Regions from separate parts of the Blautia sp. KLE_1732_HM_1032 genome, predicted to be linked through region 1. Evidence: predicted binding sites of a transcription regulator. Region 1 holds the regulator's gene; each other region holds the start of a gene.

The links. Region 1 encodes Rex, which represses fermentation and respiration genes when NADH is low (regulators of the CRP and FNR family bind a similar motif). Its sites were predicted from a motif close to ATTGTTAANTANTTAACAAT; they were not measured.
Region 2: the regulator Rex is predicted to act here: its motif matches at 2,435-2,454, upstream of gap (type I glyceraldehyde-3-phosphate dehydrogenase).
Region 3: the regulator Rex is predicted to act here: its motif matches at 1,512-1,531, upstream of NQ489_RS15910 (L-lactate dehydrogenase).
Region 4: the regulator Rex is predicted to act here: its motif matches at 2,044-2,063, upstream of NQ489_RS06020 (iron-sulfur cluster assembly scaffold protein).

The regions. Positions count from the first base shown of each region.
Region 1 covers NZ_CP102266.1:2,103,612-2,107,828, reverse strand. The annotation lists gene NQ489_RS10110 (pyridoxamine kinase) at 1-156, shown strand, start outside; gene NQ489_RS10105 (ABC-F family ATP-binding cassette domain-containing protein) at 187-2,103, opposite strand; gene NQ489_RS10100 (redox-sensing transcriptional repressor Rex) at 2,318-2,965, shown strand; gene NQ489_RS10095 (bifunctional ADP-dependent NAD(P)H-hydrate dehydratase/NAD(P)H-hydrate epimerase) at 3,027-4,217, shown strand, end outside.
Region 2 covers NZ_CP102266.1:2,848,276-2,852,492, reverse strand. The annotation lists gene NQ489_RS13595 (alpha-amylase family glycosyl hydrolase) at 1-1,298, opposite strand, end outside; gene NQ489_RS13590 (histidinol-phosphatase HisJ family protein) at 1,374-2,192, opposite strand; gene gap (type I glyceraldehyde-3-phosphate dehydrogenase) at 2,498-3,517, shown strand; gene NQ489_RS13580 (phosphoglycerate kinase) at 3,704-4,217, shown strand, end outside.
Region 3 covers NZ_CP102266.1:3,360,446-3,364,662, reverse strand. The annotation lists gene NQ489_RS15915 (FMN-binding protein) at 1-1,207, shown strand, start outside; gene NQ489_RS15910 (L-lactate dehydrogenase) at 1,554-2,501, shown strand; gene NQ489_RS15905 (Tex family protein) at 2,574-4,217, shown strand, end outside.
Region 4 covers NZ_CP102266.1:1,252,634-1,256,850, forward strand. The annotation lists gene NQ489_RS06005 (DNA topoisomerase) at 1-490, shown strand, start outside; gene NQ489_RS06010 (transferase) at 487-1,155, shown strand; gene NQ489_RS06015 (TraX family protein) at 1,282-2,019, opposite strand; gene NQ489_RS06020 (iron-sulfur cluster assembly scaffold protein) at 2,266-2,958, shown strand; gene NQ489_RS06025 (GGGtGRT protein) at 2,999-4,009, shown strand.

The DNA of each region.
Region 1 (4,217 bases):
CTCAGTGCAGGGCTGGTAAAAAGATATTCCATGAAAACCTGTGCAGAGCTGGCCGTGGATTTTATCTCGGCATCGATCCGCGATGCGGTGGAGGAAGGAACAGACCGTAACGATGGTGTATGCTTTGAACAGCATCTCGGCATGCTGCTTCCATAAAAACATAAGGGGATAAAAAAAAGCTGACCGTCAGGCCAGCTCTTCCCATTTTTCATAAAGCTCTTCCAGTTCTTCAGCGATGGCTGCTTTTTCGCGGCTCAGCTTTGTACATTCCGCTACATTGGTGCAGACATCCGGAAGGACCATGGTTTCGTCGATCTCGCTGTCTCTTGTTTCCAGCTCTTCGATACGGGCTTCGACTTTTTTCAGCTCGGCTTCCCGTTTTCGTTTCTTTGCCTGTTCTTCCTTCATCTGCTGCCAGGAAAGCTTGTTCTCGGAAACCGCTTTTTCTTCTGTAGGTGCCTCCGGAGAAGTGCTTCCCGGTGCATAGGTACTGGTCAGCTCCTCCTTCTTTTCCAGATAGTAATCATAATCACCGATGTAATTTACCACTGCTTGGTTTGTCAGCTCCATGATCCTGGTCGCAGTCTGATTGATAAAGTAACGGTCATGGGATACATAAAGGACTGTACCGGTGTAGCTGACTAGTGCTTCCTCCAAGATCTCCTTGGAAGCAATATCCAGATGGTTGGTAGGCTCGTCAAGGATCAGGAAGTTGGCTTCGGAAAGCATCAGCTTTGCAAGGGAAACACGGCCTCTTTCTCCACCGGAAAGTGCGGAGATTTCCTTGAAAACATCATCTCCGGTAAAGAGAAATGCGGCAAGCATATTTCGGATCTCGGTCTCTGCGAGAGTCGGATAAGTATCGGAGATCTCCTGGAAAATCGTTTTGTCCATATGCAGAACATGATGTTCCTGATCGTAATAACCGATCTGCACCTTGGAACCAAGGGAAAATTTGCCGGCATCTGCCTCAATAAGACCGTTGATGATCTTCAGCATGGTGGTCTTTCCGGTTCCGTTGTTTCCGATCAGTGCCACACGCTCGCCGCGTTTGATATCAAAGGAGATATCGGAGAACAGGGTCTGTCCCGGAAAGGCCTTGGAAAGCGCTTCCACGTGGAGCACATCGTTTCCGCTTAACACCCGTGGTTCCAGCGAGATACGCATCCGGTCCTGGAGCTCAAGAGGTTTTTCAATTCTCTGTACACGGTCCAGCATTTTTTCACGGCTTTCCGCACGTTTGATGGATTTTTCACGGTTAAAGGATTTCAGCTTGGCGATAACGGCTTCCTGATGCTTGATATCCCGCTGCTGATTTAAGTATGCCTTGTACTGTGCGTCACGAAGCTGAGCCTTCTTGAGAGCATAGGCAGAGTAGTTGCCGCTGTATACGCGGGTCTGTCCGGCTTCGATCTCAATGACCTTGGTGACCACCTTATCCAGAAAATAACGGTCATGGGAGACGATAAAAACAGCTCCCGGATAATTCAGAAGATAAGTTTCCAGCCAGGAGATGCTTTCCATATCCAGGTGATTGGTTGGCTCATCCAGAAGCAGGATATCCGGCTTGGAAAGAAGCATCTTGCCCAGCGCCACGCGGGTTTTCTGACCGCCGGAAAGAGTTTCAATCTGCTTGTCATAATCTTCCTCCGTGAAGCCGAGACCCTTTAAGACACCGGTCAGCTCACTTTTGTAAGCGTATCCGTTCTCCAGCTCAAACTGATGGGTCAGGCGGGTATAGGTTTCCATCAGACGGTTCAGCTCATCACCGGTCACCGTGTTCATTTCCTGTTCCATATTGCGGATACGGCGTTCCATATCGATGATGTGCTGCTTGGTGGTAAGAAGCTCTTCGTAGATGGTATGATGTCCGTGGATATCCTGGTACTGGGCAAGATAGCCGATATTTTTATCCCGGGCAAGCACCACGGTACCGGAATCAGCAGAAAGCTCCTGCATGATGATACGCAGCAGTGTGGTCTTTCCTGCACCGTTGCAGCCGATCAGAGCAGCCTTTTCACGGTCTTCAATGTGAAAGGATGCATCATTTAAAATTACTTTTTCGCCAAAGGCCTTGCATATATTCTGACATGATAAAATCATAAAAACTGTCCTCCTGTATAAAGAATCACCCCTGTTTATGTCTGAACAGGGAAAAATCCTCCACCTATTATAACGGAAACTGCCGGGATTTCAAAGAAAAAATCAATTATTAGAAAAAATATAAAGAAATTTGTACAGAATAGACAACTTTAATTGACAGGAAAATGTCAATTCGTTATAATTAACCTAGTGTAAGGTAAGGAGGAAAACTATCGTGGAGACAAAACAAATCTCGAAAGCGGTGATTAAGCGTCTGCCACGCTATTACCGCTACTTAGGAGAGCTGATGGAAGATAATGTAGAACGTATTTCTTCCAATGAATTAAGTAAGAAGATGCATACCACAGCTTCTCAGATCCGTCAGGATCTTAATAATTTTGGCGGTTTTGGGCAGCAGGGGTATGGCTATAATGTACACTATCTTTATACAGAGATCGGTAAGATCCTGGGACTGGATACCGTTCATCCGATGATCATCCTGGGTGCCGGTAATCTGGGACAGGCACTTGCCAATTATGTGGATTTTGAGAAGCGCGGGTTCAGGCTGGTTGGTATCTTTGACGTAAATCCTGTGCTTGAGGGCATCGCAGTCCGTGGACTTGAGATCCAAATGCTCAGTGAGCTTCCGTTTTTCCTGAGAGAGAATAACGTGGAGATCGCGATTCTGACACTTCCCAAGAATAAAGCCAAGGAAATGGCGGATATCCTGGTGGAGAACGGGATCAAGGCAATCTGGAATTTTGCACATCTCGATCTTGAGACACCGGATGATGTGATCGTAGAGAACGTTCATCTTTCCGAGAGTCTGATGACACTGTCTTATAATCTCAGTAAATACAGGCAGGAACATGTGGATAAGTAAGAATTGTTAAGCTGCCGGAAACGGCAGCTTTCTCTATGACAGAGGGGAGGCAGAAGACAGAATGAAGAAGCTTGTTACCTGCAAAGAAATGAAGGATCTGGACTCCACAACGATCCGTGAGATCGGAGTTCCCTCCGAGGTTCTGATGGAGCGGGCAGCACTGAAGGTGGTAGAGGAAACAGAAAAGTATCTCCAGAAGGACGAAAGGATCCTGGTAGTCTGCGGAAGCGGAAATAATGGCGGTGACGGTATCGCTGTTGCCAGATTGTTCCATCTGAAGGGGATCCGGGTAGAGTTTTATATGGTCGGAAACAAAGATAAAATGACCAGAGAGACTGCTCTTCAGTATAAGATCGCTTCCGGTTATCGTGTCCCGGAGGTGAATAACCCGCAGTGGAGTGAATATACTACTATAGTAGATGCCGTGTTTGGGGTAGGCCTGACGCGTCCGATCGAGGGGCATTATGCTGATATCATCCATGAGATGAACAGTGCGAGGGCCAAAAAGATCGCAGTTGACATCCCGTCAGGAGTGAACGGAGATACTGGCCTGGAAATGGGAATTGCCTTCAGCGCCGATCTGACTGTCACATTTGCCTACCGGAAAAGAGGTCTTTGCTTTTATCCGGGAAGACTGTATGCAGGAAGGATCGTTACCGCCGATATCGGGATCTATGAGCAAGAAGCTGTGACTGCATCTGCCGCCTGTCTGGAAAATAAAGATCTGAAGCTGTTTCCGGAACGTGATCCCGGCGGAAACAAGGGTACCTTCGGAAAAGTGCTCTTTGTGACCGGAAGTGAGGGAATGTGCGGAGCCGCTTATTTAAGCGCCAGTGCAGCACTTCGTGCCGGTGCGGGAATGGTAAAGATCCAGACTGTGGAAGCCAACAGGATCCCACTGCAGATACTCCTTCCGGAGGCTATGGTCTGCAGCCGCTTTGATCAGGAATCCAATGAACAGCTTCTATCCTGGTGTGATGTGATCGTGATCGGACCGGGACTTGGAACATCAGTGGCCAGCCGTGAGAGAGAACAGTGGTTTCTCACGGCGGCTGCCCGGGAGAAAAAGCCGCTGATCCTGGATGCGGACGGCCTGAACCTTCTGGCTGCACATCCACAGTGGTATCAGTATCTGGGAGAGCATGTAGTCCTGACACCGCATATCGGAGAAATGAGCCGGCTCAGTGGCAGAACGATCCAGGAGATCCAGCATGAGATCGCAGATATTGCACTGAAATGTGCTGCGGAAACA
Region 2 (4,217 bases), 740 kb from region 1:
GACATCAGCTGGGTGCTGTTTACAATGTGAAGTTCCGGCATATCGGAAGTTCCGCCAAATGCAGCAGCCTCTGCAGGTGGGCGGTCTGTTTCGCCAAGGAGAAGAATTCCGGGGCATACGATCTCACACACCATTCGGGTCATACGCAGCAGAGAGTGAAGCTTCCAGAGATTTTCTTCCGGCATCATCGGAAGGATACCAAGGCTGAATACAGAAGCACCTTCATTTGCAAGCTCCATGATCTGAAGAAGCATTGCATTGAAATAAGCCGGAGTCTGGAGCACACATGGCGCACCGGACTGTGGGTCATCCACAGAAAGACTTAACGGGATCTCAAGAGCCAGGCGGATACCTGCTTTCCTACAGTTAGCTGCAAGTGTGTACAGATCTTCGGAGGTTCCGATCTCCGGGATAATGCGAAGAGAGCAGTTGGAGGTTGCCTGGAAAAGATCTGTCAGGTACAGAGTGTCTGCTTTGCATTCACTGATATAGTCCAGTTTATCGGACAGCCCGGAAAGAGTATCTGCGAAGTCAGCAGGATTTACAGCCATTCCGGTGAAAGTAGTCTTACGGAACCAATCAGGATCTGCAGCGCAGTTCTGGTCGGCTTCCTTCATGGAAAGAGAACGCTCACGGTAGATTTCTTTCATCTTTTTTGTGAGGCTTGAGAATGTGCCGGTAACTTCCGGGTGATCGCGGAACAGTTCGCAGTAAAGCCATTTCAGATCATTGTAGTAGTGTTTCAGACGTTTCTCGTAGAGGGCATCGTAAGCTGTGTCCTCCTTGGAAGTTTCGACTTTCAGAGGCTCGGTCTTGGAAGTAGTAACTTTCGCCGGCTCAGTCTTGGAAGTCTCGACCTTGATCGGTTCGGTCTTGGAAGTCTCAACCTTGATCGGCTCGGTCTTGGAAGTCTCGACCTTGATCGGTTCGGTCTTGGAAGTCTCAACCTTGATCGGCTCGGTCTTGGAAGTCTCGACCTTGATCGGTTCGGTCTTGGAAGTCTCGACCTTGATCGGTTCGGTCTTGGAAGTCTCGACTTTGATCGGTTCAATCTTGGAAGTCTCGACCTTGATCGGTTCGGTCTTGGAAGTCTCGACTTTGATCGGTTCAGTTTTGGAAGTTTCGACTTTAAGCGTTTCCTTCTTTACGGTTTCAAGTTTTTTCACTTCGGCTTTAGCATTTTCAACAGATTTGGCAGCACTGGAACTGGTGCCGGCAGCAGAGGTATTTTTTTTCAGTTGCTTTTCTTTTTTTGCCTGCATGGCAGCTTTCTTTTTCTGGAGTCTTTTTGTTGACATATAGAGTTCCTCCTTAGATAAAATGATATTTTCGGTATAAAAATGTAAACTCTCTCACCGGAGAGAGAAACAGAGCTACAGCTTATGAAAAACAGGACGGCGGTTTTTAAATACAGCATAATAGGAAAAACCACATTCACGGAGAACATCAGCCGCCTTGTCAAAAGCATAGCCGATCTTATCCGGAGTATGGGCATCTGCACCGATGGTGATGATCTCACCGCCAAGCTCACGGTAACGTCGGATAATATTGACACAGGGATTCGGTTCACCAAGCCCGTAGTGATAACCGCCTGTGTTCAGCTCGATTCCCACATTTTTGTGGATCAATGTCCGCAGGATCTCGTCCAGGATCTCCTTATATCGTCCGTAAGAATACTGACGGTTCTGATTTGGACCATAACGTACTACATAGTCGATATGTCCGTACACATCCATCTCGTCAAAAGCAGCGATATTTTCCAGGATGGATTCAAAATATTCCATGTAGCATGCGGATTCCTTACGGCCCTCAAAATAAGAAGGATAATAAGGATCGTATCCGTGCACCACATGGGAGGAACCAATAACGAAATCAAAGGGAACTTCTTTCAGAAGATCGGAAAAAGATTCTGCAAGCTGAGGCTGAAGTCCAAGCTCGATCCCGAAGTTAACCTGAATCTGGTCTTTAAAAGCATCCGCAAGACTCTCAAGTTTCTGGCGGTATGCAGGGATGTTCAGGGAAAAATCAAGATTTTCCGGAGTATCGGGATAATCCGGATCAAAATGTTCAGTAAAACAGATTCCCGTGAGACCCTGGTCTGCGGCAGTCTGGATCATTTCTTCCATCGGTGTATCGGAATCTGCGGAAAAAGAGGAGTGCATATGGCAGTCCCATAAAATTTTCTGGTCCATTTTGTACCTCCATATTCAAGCCTTTATATTCTGTGACAATGATCGTATCTGCCTGTTATGAATCCGGGAAAGTCAAACTTCCAGCGGGAATATAGATATCCGTTTTGGGAATCAGCAGGACAGAACTTTCTATCAGAGAATTATAGCACATTTTTCAGAAATTTTCTTAATATTTATTTTAATGTTCTTTTTTATAAATAGCTCTTGAATTTTTGTTTGGAATTAGGTACAATATGAAACAGGTTGATGTTTCTTTAACAAAGGAACGATTTAAATCACCATTCAATTCATAGGAGGAATTTATCATGGCAGTAAAAGTTGCAATTAATGGTTTTGGACGTATCGGTCGTCTTGCATTCCGTCAGATGTTTGGAGCAGAAGGATTTGAGATCGTAGCAATCAACGATCTTACATCTCCTAAGATGCTTGCTCACTTATTAAAATATGATTCTACACAGGGAAGATATGCTCTTGCTGATAAAGTAACAGCAGGCGAGGATTCCATCACAGTAGACGGAAAAGAGATCAAAATCTATGCTAAGGCTAACGCTGCAGAGCTTCCATGGGGAGAGATCGGTGTAGACGTAGTTCTTGAGTGCACAGGTTTCTACACATCCAAAGACAAAGCTCAGGCTCATATCGATGCAGGTGCTAAGCACGTAGTTATTTCCGCTCCGGCTGGAAACGACCTTAAGACAATCGTTTACAACGTAAACCATCAGGGTCTTACAAACGAGGACAAGATCATCTCCGCAGCTTCCTGTACAACAAACTGCCTTGCACCAATGGCTAAGGCTCTTAACGATCTTGCACCGATCAAATCCGGTATCATGTGCACAATCCACGCTTACACAGGCGATCAGATGACACTTGACGGACCGCAGAGAAAAGGCGATCTGAGAAGATCCCGTGCAGCTGCAGTTAACATCGTTCCGAACAGCACAGGTGCTGCTAAAGCTATCGGACTTGTTATCCCAGAGCTTAACGGCAAACTTATCGGTTCTGCACAGCGTGTACCTACCCCAACAGGTTCTACAACAATCCTTACAGCAGTAGTTGAAGGAAACGTTACTAAAGAGCAGATCAACGCAGCTATGAAAGCAGCTTCCAATGAGTCCTTCGGATACAACGAGGATGAGATCGTATCCAGCGATATCGTTGGTATGAGATTTGGTTCCCTCTTCGATGCTACTCAGACAATGGTACTTCCACTTGAGAATGGCACAACAGAGGTTCAGGTAGTTTCCTGGTATGACAACGAGAACTCCTACACAAGCCAGATGGTTCGTACAATCAAGCACTTCGGAAAACTTCTGAACGCTTAATTTTCTGCGAACGGGTGTAGAAGAATAGACTCAGAAAGGGTCCGGTCTGAAGAGGACCGGGCCCTTTTTTTCCAAAAGATCAAACAAAAAAATGTCTGAGGAAATGACTGTTAACAGAGCGGACAACAATACCGCTCGCCCTTATTCATCTGCTTTTGCAGAAATAAAAGTTAAGGAGATATAGAGATGCTGAACAAAAAAAGTGTTGACGATATCAATGTAAAAGGACAGAAAGTACTTGTAAGATGCGACTTCAATGTTCCGCTTCAGGATGGAAAGATCACAGATGAGAACCGTCTTGTAGCTGCTCTTCCTACAATCAAGAAACTGATCGCAGACGGCGGAAAGGTTATCCTTTGCTCCCACCTTGGAAAACCGAAGGGAGAGCCGAAACCGGAGCTTTCTCTTGCACCTGTAGCAGTTCGTCTTTCTGAGCTTCTTGGCCAGGAAGTAAAATTTGCAGCAGATCCTGAGGTAGTAGGACCGAACGCAAAAGCTGCTGTAGCAGAGATGAAAGATGGCGATGTAGTTCTTCTTGAGAACACACGTTATCGTGCAGAAGAGACAAAGAACGAAGACAAGTTCAGCGAAGATCTTGCTTCCCTCTGTGATGTATTTGTAAATGATGCATTCGGAACTGCTCACAGAGCTCACTGCTCTAACGTAGGTGTTACCAAATATGTAAAAACAGCAGTTGTAG
Region 3 (4,217 bases), 1.3 Mb from region 1:
GGCCAATGGCTATAAAGATGGAGTATATGAAGGATCTGGAACCGGATTCGGTGGTACGATCCGTGTACAGGTAACAGTCAGCGGAGGAAAGATCGCAGCCATTGATATTCTGGAGGCATCTGGAGAAACTGCGTCGTATTTTGCGTCAGCTCAGGGTGTGATCAGCAGGATGATTGCCGGAAATACACCGAATGTAGATGCAGTAAGTGGAGCAACCTATTCCTCCAACGGAATCATCCAGGCAGTTCAGAATGCCCTCTCCCAGGCAGCGGCAGATGGAAACAGCCAGCAGGTCACCCCTACACCTGCGGCAACTGCTTTACCAACTCCGACATCAGCTCCGTCACCTACAAAAAAACCATCCAAAAAACCATCTCCTACAAAGAAACCGGAAGATCCGGACAGTCCCAAAAAATATCTGGACGGTAAATATACAGCTTCGGCAAAGGGCTTCAATGGAGATGTGAAAGTAACTGTGACCATCAAGGATGGAGTGATCGAAGCTCTGAAACAGGAAAATACGGACACGGAGCAGTTTTTTGAAAAAGCATGGAGCATGCTGGAAGAACAGATCATTGGCACGGATTCTGTGGATGATATTGATGCAGTAAGCGGAGCCACCTATTCCTCCAACGGAATTCTGAACGCTGTAAAAAAAGCTCTCAAAGAAGCGGTCAATCCGGAGTATGGAAAGAAACCTACACCAACTCCAACAAAGAAACCGACACCAAAGCCAACAGCCACACCGAAACCCACGGCAACGCCGAAACTGACAGCCACACCGAAGCCAACAGAGACACCGGCAGCAACCCCGACGCCGGAGCCGGAAGATCCGGATGTGACGCCGGTTCCGGAGGAGCCTAATGTAACTCCAACACCAGGAACAAATGAGCCGGATGCGACACCGGAGCCAACGGAAGCACCGGAACCGGTGGGAATGTACAGAGATGGAACGTATACGGGATCAGCTTTTGGATATGGAGGAAAAACATATCTGACAATTACGATCTCAGGAGGCCAGATCGCATCCATTGAGCAGACCAATCAGGATACACCGGAATTTTTTGATCCTGCATGGAGCACGATCTATTCTCAGATCATGGCAAACCAGTCGGCAGATGGCATCGATACCGTCAGCGGAGCAACATATTCATCCGAGGGTATCATAGACGCTGCACAAAAGGCCCTTGCCCAGGCGAAGAATTAACCGGGTGAACAGTGGGCAGCTATAAACATTTGATTTTAAGCCAATAAATAAGATGTGAAAGAAACCTCTGGACTTCTTGATTTTCTTGAAGTTCAGAGGTTTTTTACTATGGTTCTGAAATTGTTTTCATAAATCGATAAAAAAATAACAGGTATGTATACAGAATAATAGGAGAAATATCAGAAAATATAAGTGGTTTAAATGATTTAAAAAGTAAATTAGAGGGATTTAACCTGAGAAATACAATAAAATTTTTGTTGCACAGGGCAATATTTTATGTTATGTTTGAATGTGTGTAATTAAAGTTGTTATTAAAATGACAAACAACGCTGAAAGGAGAACAAACATGAGCAGTAAAATTACGATCATCGGAGCAGGAAGTGTAGGAGCAACTATCGCTTATACCTTATCACAGAGGAGTATTGCATCAGAGATCGTTCTGATCGATATCAACAAAGAGAAGGCTGAAGGCGAGGTTATGGATATTGAGCAGGGAACCAGTTTCCGTGAACCAATCTCCATCGTGGCAGGAGATTATCCGGATGCTGCCGATTCTGACATTGTGATCATCACTTCCGGTATTGCCAGAAAACCGGGACAGACTCGCATCGAGCTGACCCAGACCAACGTCAACATTATGAAGAGTATTACTCCGGAGATTGTAAAGGTGGCTCCCAAAGCGCTTTATATTATCGTAAGTAATCCATGTGATATCATGACTTATGCATTTGCAAAGCTTTCCGGACTGCCGGAAAATCAGATCCTTGGTTCCGGAACCGCCCTGGATACGGCCCGTCTCCGCTGCAGACTTTCTCAGCACTATGGCGTATCTGAGAAAAACATCCACGCTTATGTATTCGGAGAGCATGGAGATACTTCCTTTGTACCGTGGTCCAGAGCCTTTGTTGCAGGTGCGACCCTTGATGAATTTGACAAGATCGTTCATGAGGATCAGAAAGATCTGCAGCCACTTGACAGAGAAGAGGTTCTGGAGTATGTTCATACTTCAGGATCAACTGTGATCGCCAAGAAGGGTGCTACATTTTATGCGGTAGCCGTATCTGTTTGCAGACTTTGCTCGCTTCTTCTTGCAGCATCTGATACAATAGTCAGTGTATCAACCATGCTTCACGGAGAGTACGGTGTTGAAGACGTATGTCTTAGTACCATGGCTTCTATCGGACCGGAAGGTGTAAAACGTATCGTTCGTGTTCCGCTGACCGAGGAGGAGACAGAGAAGCTTCATGCAAGCGCCAATGCTCTGAAGGACGTGATCGCACAGATTGATCTTTGATAAATGTCAGAAGCTGTGTAAAGAGGAAAAAGCAGCCTCAGGCAAATTTGAAACAACGGGAGAAAGATAAAAATGGATATTATTCAGGTAATTACCAGAGAATTGAACGTTGAGAAATGGCAGGTCGAGGCAGCAGTTAAGCTGATCGATGAAGGCTGCACCATTCCTTTTATTTCCAGATACCGTAAGGAAGCAACCGGTACACTGAACGACGAACAGCTTCGTAATCTTAATGAGAGACTTACTTATTTAAGAAATCTTGAGGATAAAAAGGCTCAGGTTCTGGGCAGCATCGAGGAGCAGGGCAAGCTGACTCCGGAGCTGAAGAAACAGATCGAGGCAGCGCAGACACTCGTTGTGGTAGAGGATCTTTACCGTCCGTACCGCCCGAAGCGCCGTACACGTGCCATCATCGCCAGGGAAAAAGGTCTGGGACCTCTGGCCGACATCATCCTTCTCCAGATGACGAAGAAACCTCTTGAAGAAGAGGCAAAAGCATTTCTTTCTGAGGAAAAAGAAGTCAAAACTGTGGAAGAGGCCATCAGCGGTGCCAGAGATATCATTGCGGAGCACATTTCCGATGAAGCAGATTATCGCATCAGCATCCGTAAGAGAACAATGGATAAGGGAACTATATGTTCCACCGCAAGAGATGAGAAGGAGCAGTCTGTATACGAGATGTATTATGACTTTGAAGAGCCGGTGAAAAAGCTTGCAGGTCATCGTGTCCTTGCTCTGAACCGTGGTGAGAAAGAGAAATTCCTTACTGTGAAGATCCTTGCACCTGAGGAAGAGATCATCCGTTATCTTGAAAAACAGGTGATCGTCCGCGATAATCCATATACTACACCTGTTCTGAAAGAAGCCATTGAGGACAGCTATAAACGTCTCATCGGACCGGCTATTGAGCGTGAGATCCGAAGCGCCCTTACAGAGGCAGCAGAGGACGGTGCCATCCATGTCTTTGGCAAAAATCTGGAGCAGCTTCTCATGCAGCCTCCAATTGCAGGACAGGTAGTTCTTGGCTGGGACCCTGCCTTCCGTACCGGATGCAAGCTGGCAGTGGTAGATCCTACCGGAAAGGTTCTGGATACCACAGTTATTTATCCCACAGCACCAACCAATGAGACCAAGATTCGTGCCGCAAAGGAAACCCTGAAAAAGCTTATCAGCAAATATCATGTGACACTGATCTCTGTAGGAAACGGAACGGCATCCAGAGAATCCGAGCAGATCATCGTGGAGCTTCTTAAGGAAATCCCGGAAAAGGTCCAGTACGTCATCACCAACGAGGCGGGTGCTTCTGTATATTCCGCAAGCAAGCTTGCCACGGAAGAATTCCCGAATTTCGATGTTGGACAGAGAAGCGCCGCATCCATCGCAAGACGTGTACAGGATCCGCTTGCAGAGCTTGTAAAGATCGATCCGAAATCCATCGGTGTCGGTCAGTATCAGCATGATATGAACCAGAAAAAGCTGGGAGAAGCCCTTAACGGCGTTGTGGAAGATTGTGTAAACAAGGTCGGAGTGGATCTGAATACGGCATCTGCATCCCTTCTGGAGTATATTTCCGGAATCAGCAAGGCCATCGCAAAGAATATTGTAGCCTACCGTGAGGAAAACGGCCGTTTCCAGACAAGAAGAGAGCTTCTTAAGGTTGCCAAGCTTGGTCCGAAAGCCTTTGAGCAGTGTGCAGGTTTCACACGGATCACAGGA
Region 4 (4,217 bases), 850 kb from region 1:
TGAGACTTCACCGCCCAAACGATACAATTCCGGTTCCATGATCCTTGCCATGGAAAATGCAGGACAGCTGATCGAGGATGAGGAGCTTCGAGCCCAGATCAAGGGAAGCGGGATCGGCACCAGTGCTACCCGTGCCGAGATCCTGAAGAAGCTTTTTAACATCAAATATCTGGCACTGAACAAAAAGACCCAGGTGATCACTCCAACACTTCTTGGGGAAATGATCTTCGATGTGGTAAATTGTTCTATCCGGCAGCTTCTGAACCCGGAGCTTACGGCAAGCTGGGAAAAGGGGCTCACCTATGTGGCAGAGGGCAGCATCACGGAACAGGAATATATGGACAAGCTGGAGCATTTTGTGCGGGTACGTACCCGGCAGGTGGAGGCAAGCAATTATCAGTATAACCTGCGGCAGTTTTTTGATGTGGCCGCTGTAAACTACAGGAAGCCGGAGCGAGCTTCCAGACAGGGAGGAAAGAAATCATCATGATGAAAGATTTTACTATCAGCAATATGCTGGATCTGAATGAGACCATTGCAGCAGAGCTTTTTGAGGGAAAAACCTATCCGTGGGAGGTTCTTCCGGAGATCGGAGATTTCATTATTAAGCTGGGAAAAACACTGGATCCTTCTGAATATGAGGAGAAGGGCGAAAATGTATGGATCGCAAGATCCGCTACAGTTGCGCCGACTGCAAGTATCACCGGACCGGCTATCATTGGCAGAGACGCCGAGGTGCGCCACTGTGCATTTATCCGCGGCAAGGCTATCGTTGGTGAGGGCGCAGTTGTGGGAAATTCCACAGAGCTTAAGAATGCAGTGCTGTTTAACAAGGTTCAGGTTCCTCATTATAATTATGTTGGAGATGCTGTGCTGGGATATAAGTCCCACATGGGTGCCGGATCGATCTGTTCCAACGTAAAATCAGACAAGAAGCTGGTTGTCGTAAAAGACGGGGATGAAAAGATCGAAACCGGTCTTAAGAAATTCGGAGCGATGCTCGGAGATCATGTTGAAGTCGGATGCGGTTCTGTGCTGAATCCCGGTACTGTGATCGGACGGAATTCTAATATCTACCCGCTGTCACCGGTACGTGGATGTGTTCCTGCAGATTCCATTTATAAAAATGCAAAAGAGATCGTAAAGAAAAAATAAGAAACAGATTCTTCTGGACACGCATTTAGGCTGCACTTTTGAGAGAGTGCAGCTTTTTTTGATGAGGGATGGATGCGATGCAACAGTATTGGTCGTGGAAGGATGAACCGACCGGAGCGGGCGGGATTAAGATAAAAACAAAAGCTGTCGAAGTATGACCAGTCCTATAATATGGACTGGGTAAAACCAGTAAAAGAAATATTTTGCTGATTTTCCGCGGATGAAGCCTCTTTTTCCATTGTACAGGTTAATGGACAGAAAGGCAAAGGAGGCTCTCCATTCATAGTAAAGCCAGCAGCTTCCGAGGATTGCCTGGCCTGGTTTATCGTTTCGCATATAGTATATGATCAGCAGGAAGATATACCCCCGCCATCCATAGTCTGCTTTCAGAAAAATGGAAACAACAAGCAGTCCCAGGATGCAGAGAAGCTGCATCGAAGGTCTGGTCTGGAAATATTCGATGGCACAAAAGGCCAGATATCCGAGGAAAAGCGTAAAAAACACATTTTGTCTTTCGTAACGCAGCGTATTTGTAAACATCAGATTCCACGGAATTTCTGAGAGCAGCGCAAAAAGAAGGAGATTTCTTCCATAGAGGAACCTGCTCCGTGTATGCCGGAAGCCTTCCAGCAGGAGAAAACAGAAGATGGGAAAAGCAGCTCTTCCGATATCGCGGAAAATAAGATATACAGTATATTCTCTGCCGAAAAGTGTAAACAGGATTTTCTGTGCAGGCTGATACATACTGAGCAGCACAGCTCCGATATGATCGATCAGCATGGTGATGACCGCGATCATCTTCAGAGCGCTTCCGCTGAGAATGCGGTATTTTTCTGGAAAAACAGAATCCACAGATGCATTCATGAAAAATATACCTCCAAGGTTAAACTTGCTAATATATTATCACATACATACAGTAGTTGCCAGAAATATTTGACAGTTAGGCATGCAATACTGCCGGAATAACTACCAATATTATGCGTTTTATGGCAAAATTTTATCAAATATGACTGGACGAAACAAAGGTTTTGTGAGAAAATAGCCATAGGGTGTTATCGAACTTTTTTTCTCAATAACATCGGTCAATCTATACTTGAAAGGAGTTTTAAAATGATTTATTCACGCGAAGTAGAAGAAATGTGTCCAGTGGCACAGGGCGTACATCATGGTGCCGCTCCGATCCCGGAAGAAGCAAAATGGGTTCAGGCAAAAGAAGTAAAGGATATCTCCGGATTTACACACGGTGTTGGCTGGTGTGCTCCGCAGCAGGGTGCTTGTAAGCTTTCCCTTAACGTTAAAGAGGGAATCATCCAGGAGGCACTTGTTGAGACAATCGGATGTTCAGGAATGACTCACTCTGCAGCTATGGCTTCTGAGATCCTTCCAGGACTTACCGTTATGGAGGCACTGAACACAGACCTTGTATGTGATGCAATCAATACAGCTATGAGAGAGCTTTTCCTTCAGATCGTTTACGGACGTTCCCAGTCTGCATTCTCCGAGGACGGACTTGCAGTAGGCGCTGGTCTTGAGGACCTTGGAAAAGGACTTCGTTCTCAGGTTGGTACAATGTATGGAACTCTGAAAAAAGGACCTCGTTACCTTGAGATGGCTGAGGGTTATGTTACAGGTATCGCTCTTGATGAGAACGATGAGATCATCGGATATCAGTTCGTAAGCCTTGGAAAAATGACTGACTTCATTAAGAAAGGTGATGACCCGAACACAGCATGGGAGAAAGCAAAAGGTCAGTACGGCCGTGTTGCAGATGCTGTTAAGATCATCGACCCAAGAAAAGAGTAATTACACTTCGTAAGGTAAAAATATCAGGAGGTTACAGGAAATGGCTTTATTTGAATCATATGAGAGACGAATTGACAAGATCAATTCTGTTTTAAACAGCTATGGAATCGCTTCTATCGAAGAAGCTGAGAAAATCACTAAAGACGCAGGACTGAACGTTTACGATCAGATCAAAGGCATTCAGCCGATCTGCTTCGAGAACGCTTGTTGGGCTTACACAGTAGGTGCAGCTATCGCGATCAAAAAAGGCTGCAGAAGAGCCGCTGACGCAGCAGCAGCTATCGGAGAAGGCCTTCAGGCTTTCTGTATCCCGGGATCCGTTGCAGACACACGTAAAGTAGGTCTTGGACATGGAAACCTTGGAAAGATGCTTCTTGAGGAAGAGACAGACTGCTTCTGCTTCCTTGCAGGACATGAGTCTTTCGCAGCAGCTGAGGGTGCGATCGGTATCGCAGAGAAAGCAAACAAGGTTCGTAAAAAACCTCTTCGTGTTATCCTGAACGGTCTTGGAAAAGATGCTGCTCAGATCATCTCCCGTATCAACGGCTTTACATATGTAGAGACAGAGTATGATCCATATAAGAACGAGGTTAAGGAAGTATTCCGTAAATCCTATTCTGAGGGACTTCGTGCAAAGGTTAACTGCTACGGCGCTAACAGCGTTCCGGAAGGTGTTGCGATCATGTGGAAAGAGGGCGTTGACGTTTCCATCACAGGAAACTCCACAAACCCGACTCGTTTCCAGCATCCGGTAGCAGGAACATACAAAAAAGAGTGCAACGAGAAAGGCAAAAAATACTTCTCCGTTGCTTCCGGCGGTGGTACAGGACGTACACTTCATCCGGACAACATGGCAGCAGGTCCTGCTTCCTACGGTATGACTGATACACTTGGACGTATGCATTCTGACGCTCAGTTCGCAGGATCTTCTTCCGTACCGGCTCACGTAGAGATGATGGGTCTTATCGGCGCTGGAAACAACCCGATGGTTGGTATGACAGTTGCTGTAGCTGTTTCCGTACAGGAAGCTGCTGACGCTGGCAAATTCTGATTTCAGATAACGAAAAATAGTGGGAAAGGCTGTAAACCTTAGGGTTTATGGCCTTTTTCTTTTTGCTCTGCAATAGAAAAAAATATTCTCAAAAAGTGCGAAAACAGTAATAGCGAACACGTAGCTAACATTTTGTGGGAATTTATGAAATATTTTTTGGAGAAATTCATAAAATAAATCAAAGCGGCAGGGGAGATACGGAGAATAT